Regions from separate parts of the Clostridium sp. TJA020 genome, predicted to be linked through region 1. Evidence: a T-box and tRNA genes for the amino acid it is inferred to sense, from the RefSeq annotation. Region 1 holds a T-box; the other holds one or more tRNA genes.
What was found. A T-box is a leader RNA that pairs with one kind of tRNA and senses whether it is charged. The one in region 1 lies ahead of pheS (phenylalanine--tRNA ligase subunit alpha), so its partner is inferred to be a tRNA-Phe.

Region 1 (3,474 bases):
TAGTAAAGATATTATAGTTGCAATAGGATCTGCTGAAGACTTAAGTAAGTTAGAAGGTATGATAGTTAAATTTTAATTGACGAGGTAATTACATTGATTTATATAGAAAGTAAAGAAAATGCTATATATAAAGAAATAAAAAAATTAAAAGAGAGAAAAAATAGAAATAAAGCAAAAAAGTATTTAATCGAAGGTTTTAGATTTGTAGAGGAAGCATTAAAAGCTAATACAAAAATAGATTGTATATTATTTACAGAAGGTACTAAATATAAAGCAGAAGAATTATTGCAAAAATATAATTATGAAGGTAAAATTTTTGGATTAAATAATGATTTATTTTTAGACTGTACTCAAACAGAACACCCTCAAGGTATACTTGCAGTTATATGTATGGATAACAATGATAGAAAGTTAAATGGTAGTTTTTATTTGCTTTGTGATAAAGTTCAAGATCCTGGGAATTTAGGAACTATAATAAGAACAGCTCATGCAGCTAATATAGATGGAGTTATATTAACTAAAGGAACTGTAGATATATATAATGATAAAACTATAAGATCTACAATGGGTTCTATGTTTTATATACCAATAATTCAAGAAGATGAAGATTTGAAAAATATAATGAATTTAAAAAATAAAGGATTTTCAATTGTTTCTACTTCACTTGAAGGAAGCAAAGATTTTTTTAATGAGGATTTGACAGGAAATATTATAATTACTGTTGGAAATGAAGGAAACGGTGTATCAAAAGAGATATATAATATTTCTGATAAAAAAGTAAAAATTCCTATGCCTGGCGGAGCAGAATCTTTAAATGTTGGAGTGGCAGCATCTATTATTATTTATGAAAGAGTAAGACAAATAAGATAACTATTGAAATTTTGATTAATAATATGTATAATCTAATAGTATAAAATTACATTAAAAGACTAAGAAAGAGAGAGTAGGTATAAATAACTTTTTAAGGGAGAAATAGCCGTTGACTGTAAGCTATTTTAAAAGTTTTATTCTGAAGTTCACTCTGGAGTTCTAACTGTGAAATTTAATTAAAGTAGTGGTTAGCGGTTAAAACCGTTATATTTACGAGTTGGGTTTAGTAAAGTTCATTTTATTAAACCAATTAGGGTGGTAACGCGGATATTCCGTCCCTTTTTAGGGGCGGTTTTTTTATTGTAAAAAAATATTGTTTTTAAAGAAAGGAGATTTTGAATATGCAAGAAAAACTTAAAAATATTCAAGCAGCAGCATTAAAAGAAATTGAAACTGCTAATACTTCTTCTCAAATAGAAGAAATAAGAGTAAGATTTCTTGGAAAAAAAGGAGAACTTACAACTATATTAAGAGGTATGAAAGATGTTTCTAAAGAGGAAAGACCTATAGTTGGAAAGCTTGTTAATGAAGTAAAAAGTATATTAGAAGAAAAAATTGAAAGTGTTTCTAAAGAAATAAAAAATAAAGAAAAAAATGAAAAGCTAGCAAGTGAAATTATAGATATTTCATTACCAGGAAAGAAAAATAGAATAGGAAAGAGACATCCATTAGATTTAACTCTTCAAAGTATGAAAAATATATTTGTATCAATGGGATTTACTATAGAGGAAGGTCCAGAAATAGAACTTGATAAATATAATTTTGAAGCGTTAAATATTCCAAAAGATCATCCAGCAAGAAGTGAACAAGATACTTTTTACATAAATGATAGTCTTGTTTTAAGAACTCAAACTTCTCCTGTTCAAGTTAGAACTATGGAAAAACAAACTCTTCCAATAAAAATGATATCACCAGGAAAAGTTTATAGATCAGATGATGTTGATGCTACTCATTCACCTATCTTCTATCAAATGGAAGGCTTAGTTGTTGATAAAGGAGTAACTTTTGCTGATTTAAAAGGAACATTAGAATTATTTGCAAAGAAAATGTTTGGAGATAAAGTAAAAACTAAATTTAGACCTCATCATTTCCCATTTACTGAACCTTCAGCAGAGATGGATGCTACTTGCTTTGTTTGTGGTGGAAAAGGATGTAAAGTTTGTAAGGGAAGTGGATGGATAGAAATACTAGGTTGTGGAATGGTTCATCCAGAAGTTTTAAGAAATTGTGGAATAGATCCAGAAGAATATTCAGGATTTGCTTTCGGATTCGGTGTAGATAGAATGGTAATGCTTAAATATGGAATAGATGATATAAGATTACTATATGAAAGTGATATGAGATTTTTAGATCAATTCTAGTAAAAATTTAATAAATCAGGAGGTAAATTAAATGAAAGTACCATATAGTTGGCTAAAAGATTATGTTGATATAAATGTAAGTGCTAAAGAACTTGGGGATTTATTAACTCTTACAGGTTCAGCCTTAGAAGGAATAATAGTTCAAGGAGATAATATAAATAGAGTTGTTGTTTGTAAATTCAATTCTATAGAAAAGCATCCAGATGCTGAAAAATTAAGTATATGTCAAGTTGATATTGGAGGAGAAGAAATACAAATAGTTACAGCTGCAACTAACATGAAAGTTGGAGACAAGGTTCCTGTTGCACTTCATAAATCAACATTAGCAGATGGAACAGAAATTAAAAAGGGAAAACTTAGAGGCGTTGTATCAAATGGTATGTTTTGTTCAGAAGCAGAACTTGGCTTAAAAGGTGAAGAAGAAGTTGATGGACTTATGATATTAGAAGAGGATGCTCCTATAGGTGTTGAAATAAAAGAATATTTAGGTCTTAAGAAAGAAACTTTAGATTTTGATATAACATCAAATAGACCAGATTGCCTAAGTATGATAGGTATGGCAAGAGAAACAGCTGCTACTTTAAAAACTAATTATAAAATGCCAAACTTTCAATATAAAACTGTAGATGGAAGTAACATAAATGACGAATTGAAAGTTGAAGTTAGAGATTCTTTATGTAGAAGATATATGGCAAGAGGAGTTAGAAATGTTAAAATAGGACCTTCACCTAAATGGATGCAAGATAGACTTTTAGAAGCAGGGGTTAGACCTATAAATAATATAGTTGACATTACTAATTTTGTTATGTTAGAAACTGGCGAACCAATGCATGCATTTGACAAAAGAGAAATTAAGTCAAATAAAATAGTTGTAGAAAGAGCTAAAGATGGTGAAGAGTTTGTAACTTTAGATGAAGTTAATAGAAAACTTGATAGTAGCGTTTTATGTATAAAGGATGATGATAAAACTGTTGCGATAGCAGGAATAATGGGTGGATTAAATTCAGAAGTAAAAAAAGACACAACAGATATTTATTTTGAATGTGCAAATTTTGAAGGAACTAATATAAGAGTAAACTCTAAAAAACTAGGAATTAGAACAGAAAGTTCATCAAGATTTGAAAAAGATATAGATCCAAATTTAGCAAAACTTGCACTTGATAGAGCTTGTGCTTTAGTATGTGAATTAGGTATTGGAGAAGTTATAGATGGAACTATAGACGTATATAACGAAGTTAAAGAA
Region 2 (3,474 bases), on a different contig from region 1:
AGCTATAATAGTTATATATATAATATTTATGATATTTCATATTAAATAATAAAGCTTAGGTGACTTTAAGTTCACCTAAGCTTTATTATTTAAGTTGTTTATTACACTATTGCTATTACTATAAAGATAAGAAAAGCATGTACTTTTTATCCACCCTCTAGAATTAATATTGCTATCAATTGGAAGAGAAATATAATACCAAGTATCTTTTCCTACTTCAGCTTTATCAAGTATTTTAACTTCCATCTTTACATTTAAGATTTGTATAATGTAAGAATTATCTAATGGAGAAATAAATACTTTAGAATTTTCTTTTATTATTCCAAAGTTATTTTCAGGATAAGAAAATTTAATAGATAATCCACCTTTAGCATTATAATGACTTGGAACATATTTTTTTAACTTATTTATTTGACTGTTTGCTACTATAAGTTGTTTCCTACTTAAATTTAATTTTTTTTCGTAAGAGAAGATTAAAAAAACTATAACAGAAATAGATATTACTAATATTAATGCATATATCAAAATATTAAACCTCTAAAGTACTATATGATATATTATATTTTTGATTATATTAAATTATTCAAATTATAATTTATCAAATACTGATTTTAATACTTTTCCAATAGAACCATTTATGACTAAATTAGCTTTATTATCATATTGTGTTGAACTTTTATTTATAAGTATTAAGTTTTTTCCTCTAAAGTAATCTACAAATCCAGCTGCAGGATAAACCACTAAGGAAGTTCCACCAATAATTAAAGTATCTGCATTTTTTATTGCATTTAAGGCTCCATTTATAACATTATTATCAAGAGCTTCCCCATAAAGAACTACATCAGGTTTTATAATACCTCCACAGCTTTCACATTTAGGAATATCTTTTGATTTTATTATGTAATCTAAATCATAACTTCTATAACAATTAGTACAATAATTCCTATATACAGAACCATGGAGTTCAAATACATTTTTACTTCCAGCCATTTGATGAAGACCATCAATATTTTGAGTTATAATAGCTTTAAGTTTATCCATTTTTTCTAATTGAGCCAAAACAATGTGAGCTGGATTTGGTTTTGCCTTTGTATAAATCATTTTATCTTTATAGAATTTATAAAAATCATTAGTGTGACTATAAAAGAAGTTGTGGCTTAAGATTTCCTCAGGAGAAAATTTACGATCATATTTACTACTATATAAGCCATCGGCTGATCTAAAATCTGGAATTCCTGACTCAGTGGATACCCCTGCACCACCAAAAAAGACTATATTTTTGCTATTTTTAATTATATTAGTTAGTTCTTGAATCTTATTTTCCATAAAAAACATCTCCAAACTATAATATTTAATACTTTAATTATTGCACAAATAAAGACAAAAATAAAATTTGTACCTAAATTGTAATAGAGTTAATAATTAGATTCTTAGATTATATTTAAAAATATAAAATATATAAATTATTACACAATTAAAATATAATAAGTTTATTGAAATAAATTTCAGAAAAACTTTGACAGGTAACTAAATATTAGTTATAATATGTTTGTATCTAGTGATGATGGCATAGAGGAAACACTCCTTCCCATTCCGAACAGGAAAGTTAAGCTCTATAGCGCCGATGGTACTGCATGGGTGACCGTGTGGGAGAGTAGGACGTTGCTAGGTTTGTAAGGCTCGATAGCTCAGTCGGTAGAGCAGAGGACTGAAAATCCTCGTGTCGCTGGTTCGATTCCTGCTCGAGCCACCAAGAAAGCACTAACATTTAGTTAGTGCTTTTATTTTTATATAAAAATATAAGAGGTGAAAGGGAATGAAATTAGAAGTTTGTGTTGGTAATTATAATGAGGCGTTACAAGGATTTAAGGATGGTGGAGATAGAATAGAATTATGTGATAACCTTCAAGAAGGAGGAACTACTCCAAGTTATGGAACTATAAAAAAAGCAGTTAATAACATAAAAATTCCTGTAAATGTAATAATAAGACCAAGAGGTGGAGATTTTAATTATTCAAAAGATGAATTTGAGATAATGAAAGAAGACATAAAAATTTGTAAAAGTTTAAATGTAAATGGAGTTGTATTTGGAATACTAAATGAGGATAAAACTATAGATATAGAAAGAAATAAAGAATTAAAAGAGTGCTCTGAAGGTTTAAGCACTACTTTTCATATGGCCTTTGATGAAATAAAAAATAAAAAAGAAGCAATAGATATTTTAGTTGAACTTGGAATAGACAGAATACTAACAAAAGGTGGAGAAGAAAATGCTCCAAATAATTTAGATAAATTAAAAGAATTAATAGAATATGCTAATGATAGAATAATAATAATGCCTGGTGGAGGTATAACATCTCAAAATAGAGATTATATAAAAAGTTATACTAATGCAAAAGAATTACATGGAAGTAAAATAGTAAAATAAATGATTATAATAAGCCAATTTGGACATATTTTATAAATATAAACTTATTTTAGTTTATACATTTTTGTTTAAGGTTTACTTAAGGAATTGTTAAGAAATATAATCTATAATAAAAATGAGAATATGGGAATTGGAGTGGTTTTTATGATCGATAAGATTAGTTTAAGTGAGGCTGAATTTACATTAGTATCAAAAGGTATAGCTTTTGGAGTTGGAATTGGAATGCTTATTGGTATTTTTATTGGAGATGTAATACTGTTCTTTTCTCTTGGTGGAGTGTGTGGAATTTTATCAACCTCCATATATTCTATGATTAAAAGGTTAAAGAAATCAGAAAAATAGAACTATAAGTTAACTAATTAAAAGTAATTACAAAAAAAGATATAAATTTTGAAGTTGTACTATTAATCTTTATAATTAATTTAATATAAATATAATTATTAATTGAGAATGTAATGCTGCTTTAAAGAAACCACTAAATTATTAAGAAATTTGAATATAATTATAAAAGTGATTTAGTAACAAAAGATAAAATTAATTAAGTAATTAATATAGTAAAATAGAAATAGTTAAGAAATACAAGGGTATGCTTTAAATAAACAAGCATACCCAATTATTTTAAAAAATATTACAGTAAAAATAATTTATAAAACTATATGAATATGATTTTAAACTAAAAAATATCAGACTTAAAATTACTTTTTTATAATTTAAAGTCTGATATTTTGTTTATAAATTTTCAATTTGCCAATCGATAGGTTTTTTATTAATTTTAGCTAAGAAATTATTAGTTTTAGAAAAAGGTTTGCTTCCAAAGAATCCTCTAGATGCTGAAAGAGGACTTGGATGAACTGATTGAATTATATAATGAATAGGATTCGTTATAAGAGTTTTTTTCTTAATTGCATTATTTCCCCAAAGTATAAATACAATAGGTTCATCTTTTTGATTTAATAATTCAATAATTTTATCTGTAAAGATTGACCATCCAATTTTTTGATGTGAATTAGCTTTTCCAGCTTCAACAGTAAGGGTAGTATTCAATA

Region 2: it encodes a tRNA-Phe, which carries the amino acid that the T-box ahead of pheS (phenylalanine--tRNA ligase subunit alpha) is inferred to sense. The anticodon was not compared.

The regions. Positions count from the first base shown of each region.
Region 1 is NZ_JBZEFC010000001.1:409,002-412,475, reverse strand. It holds gene AC4FQ1_RS02290 (potassium channel family protein) at 1-76, shown strand, start outside; gene AC4FQ1_RS02285 (TrmH family RNA methyltransferase) at 94-870, shown strand; T-box leader at 923-1,153, shown strand; gene pheS (phenylalanine--tRNA ligase subunit alpha) at 1,212-2,231, shown strand; gene pheT (phenylalanine--tRNA ligase subunit beta) at 2,263-3,474, shown strand, end outside.
Region 2 is NZ_JBZEFC010000013.1:910-4,383, reverse strand. It holds gene AC4FQ1_RS12800 (CPBP family intramembrane glutamic endopeptidase) at 1-49, shown strand, start outside; gene AC4FQ1_RS12795 (hypothetical protein) at 76-525, opposite strand; gene AC4FQ1_RS12790 (NAD-dependent protein deacylase) at 589-1,326, opposite strand; rRNA gene rrf (5S ribosomal RNA) at 1,555-1,671, shown strand; tRNA gene AC4FQ1_RS12780 (tRNA-Phe) at 1,678-1,753, shown strand; gene AC4FQ1_RS12775 (copper homeostasis protein CutC) at 1,817-2,428, shown strand; gene AC4FQ1_RS12770 (hypothetical protein) at 2,573-2,770, shown strand; gene AC4FQ1_RS12765 (uracil-DNA glycosylase) at 3,158-3,474, opposite strand, start outside.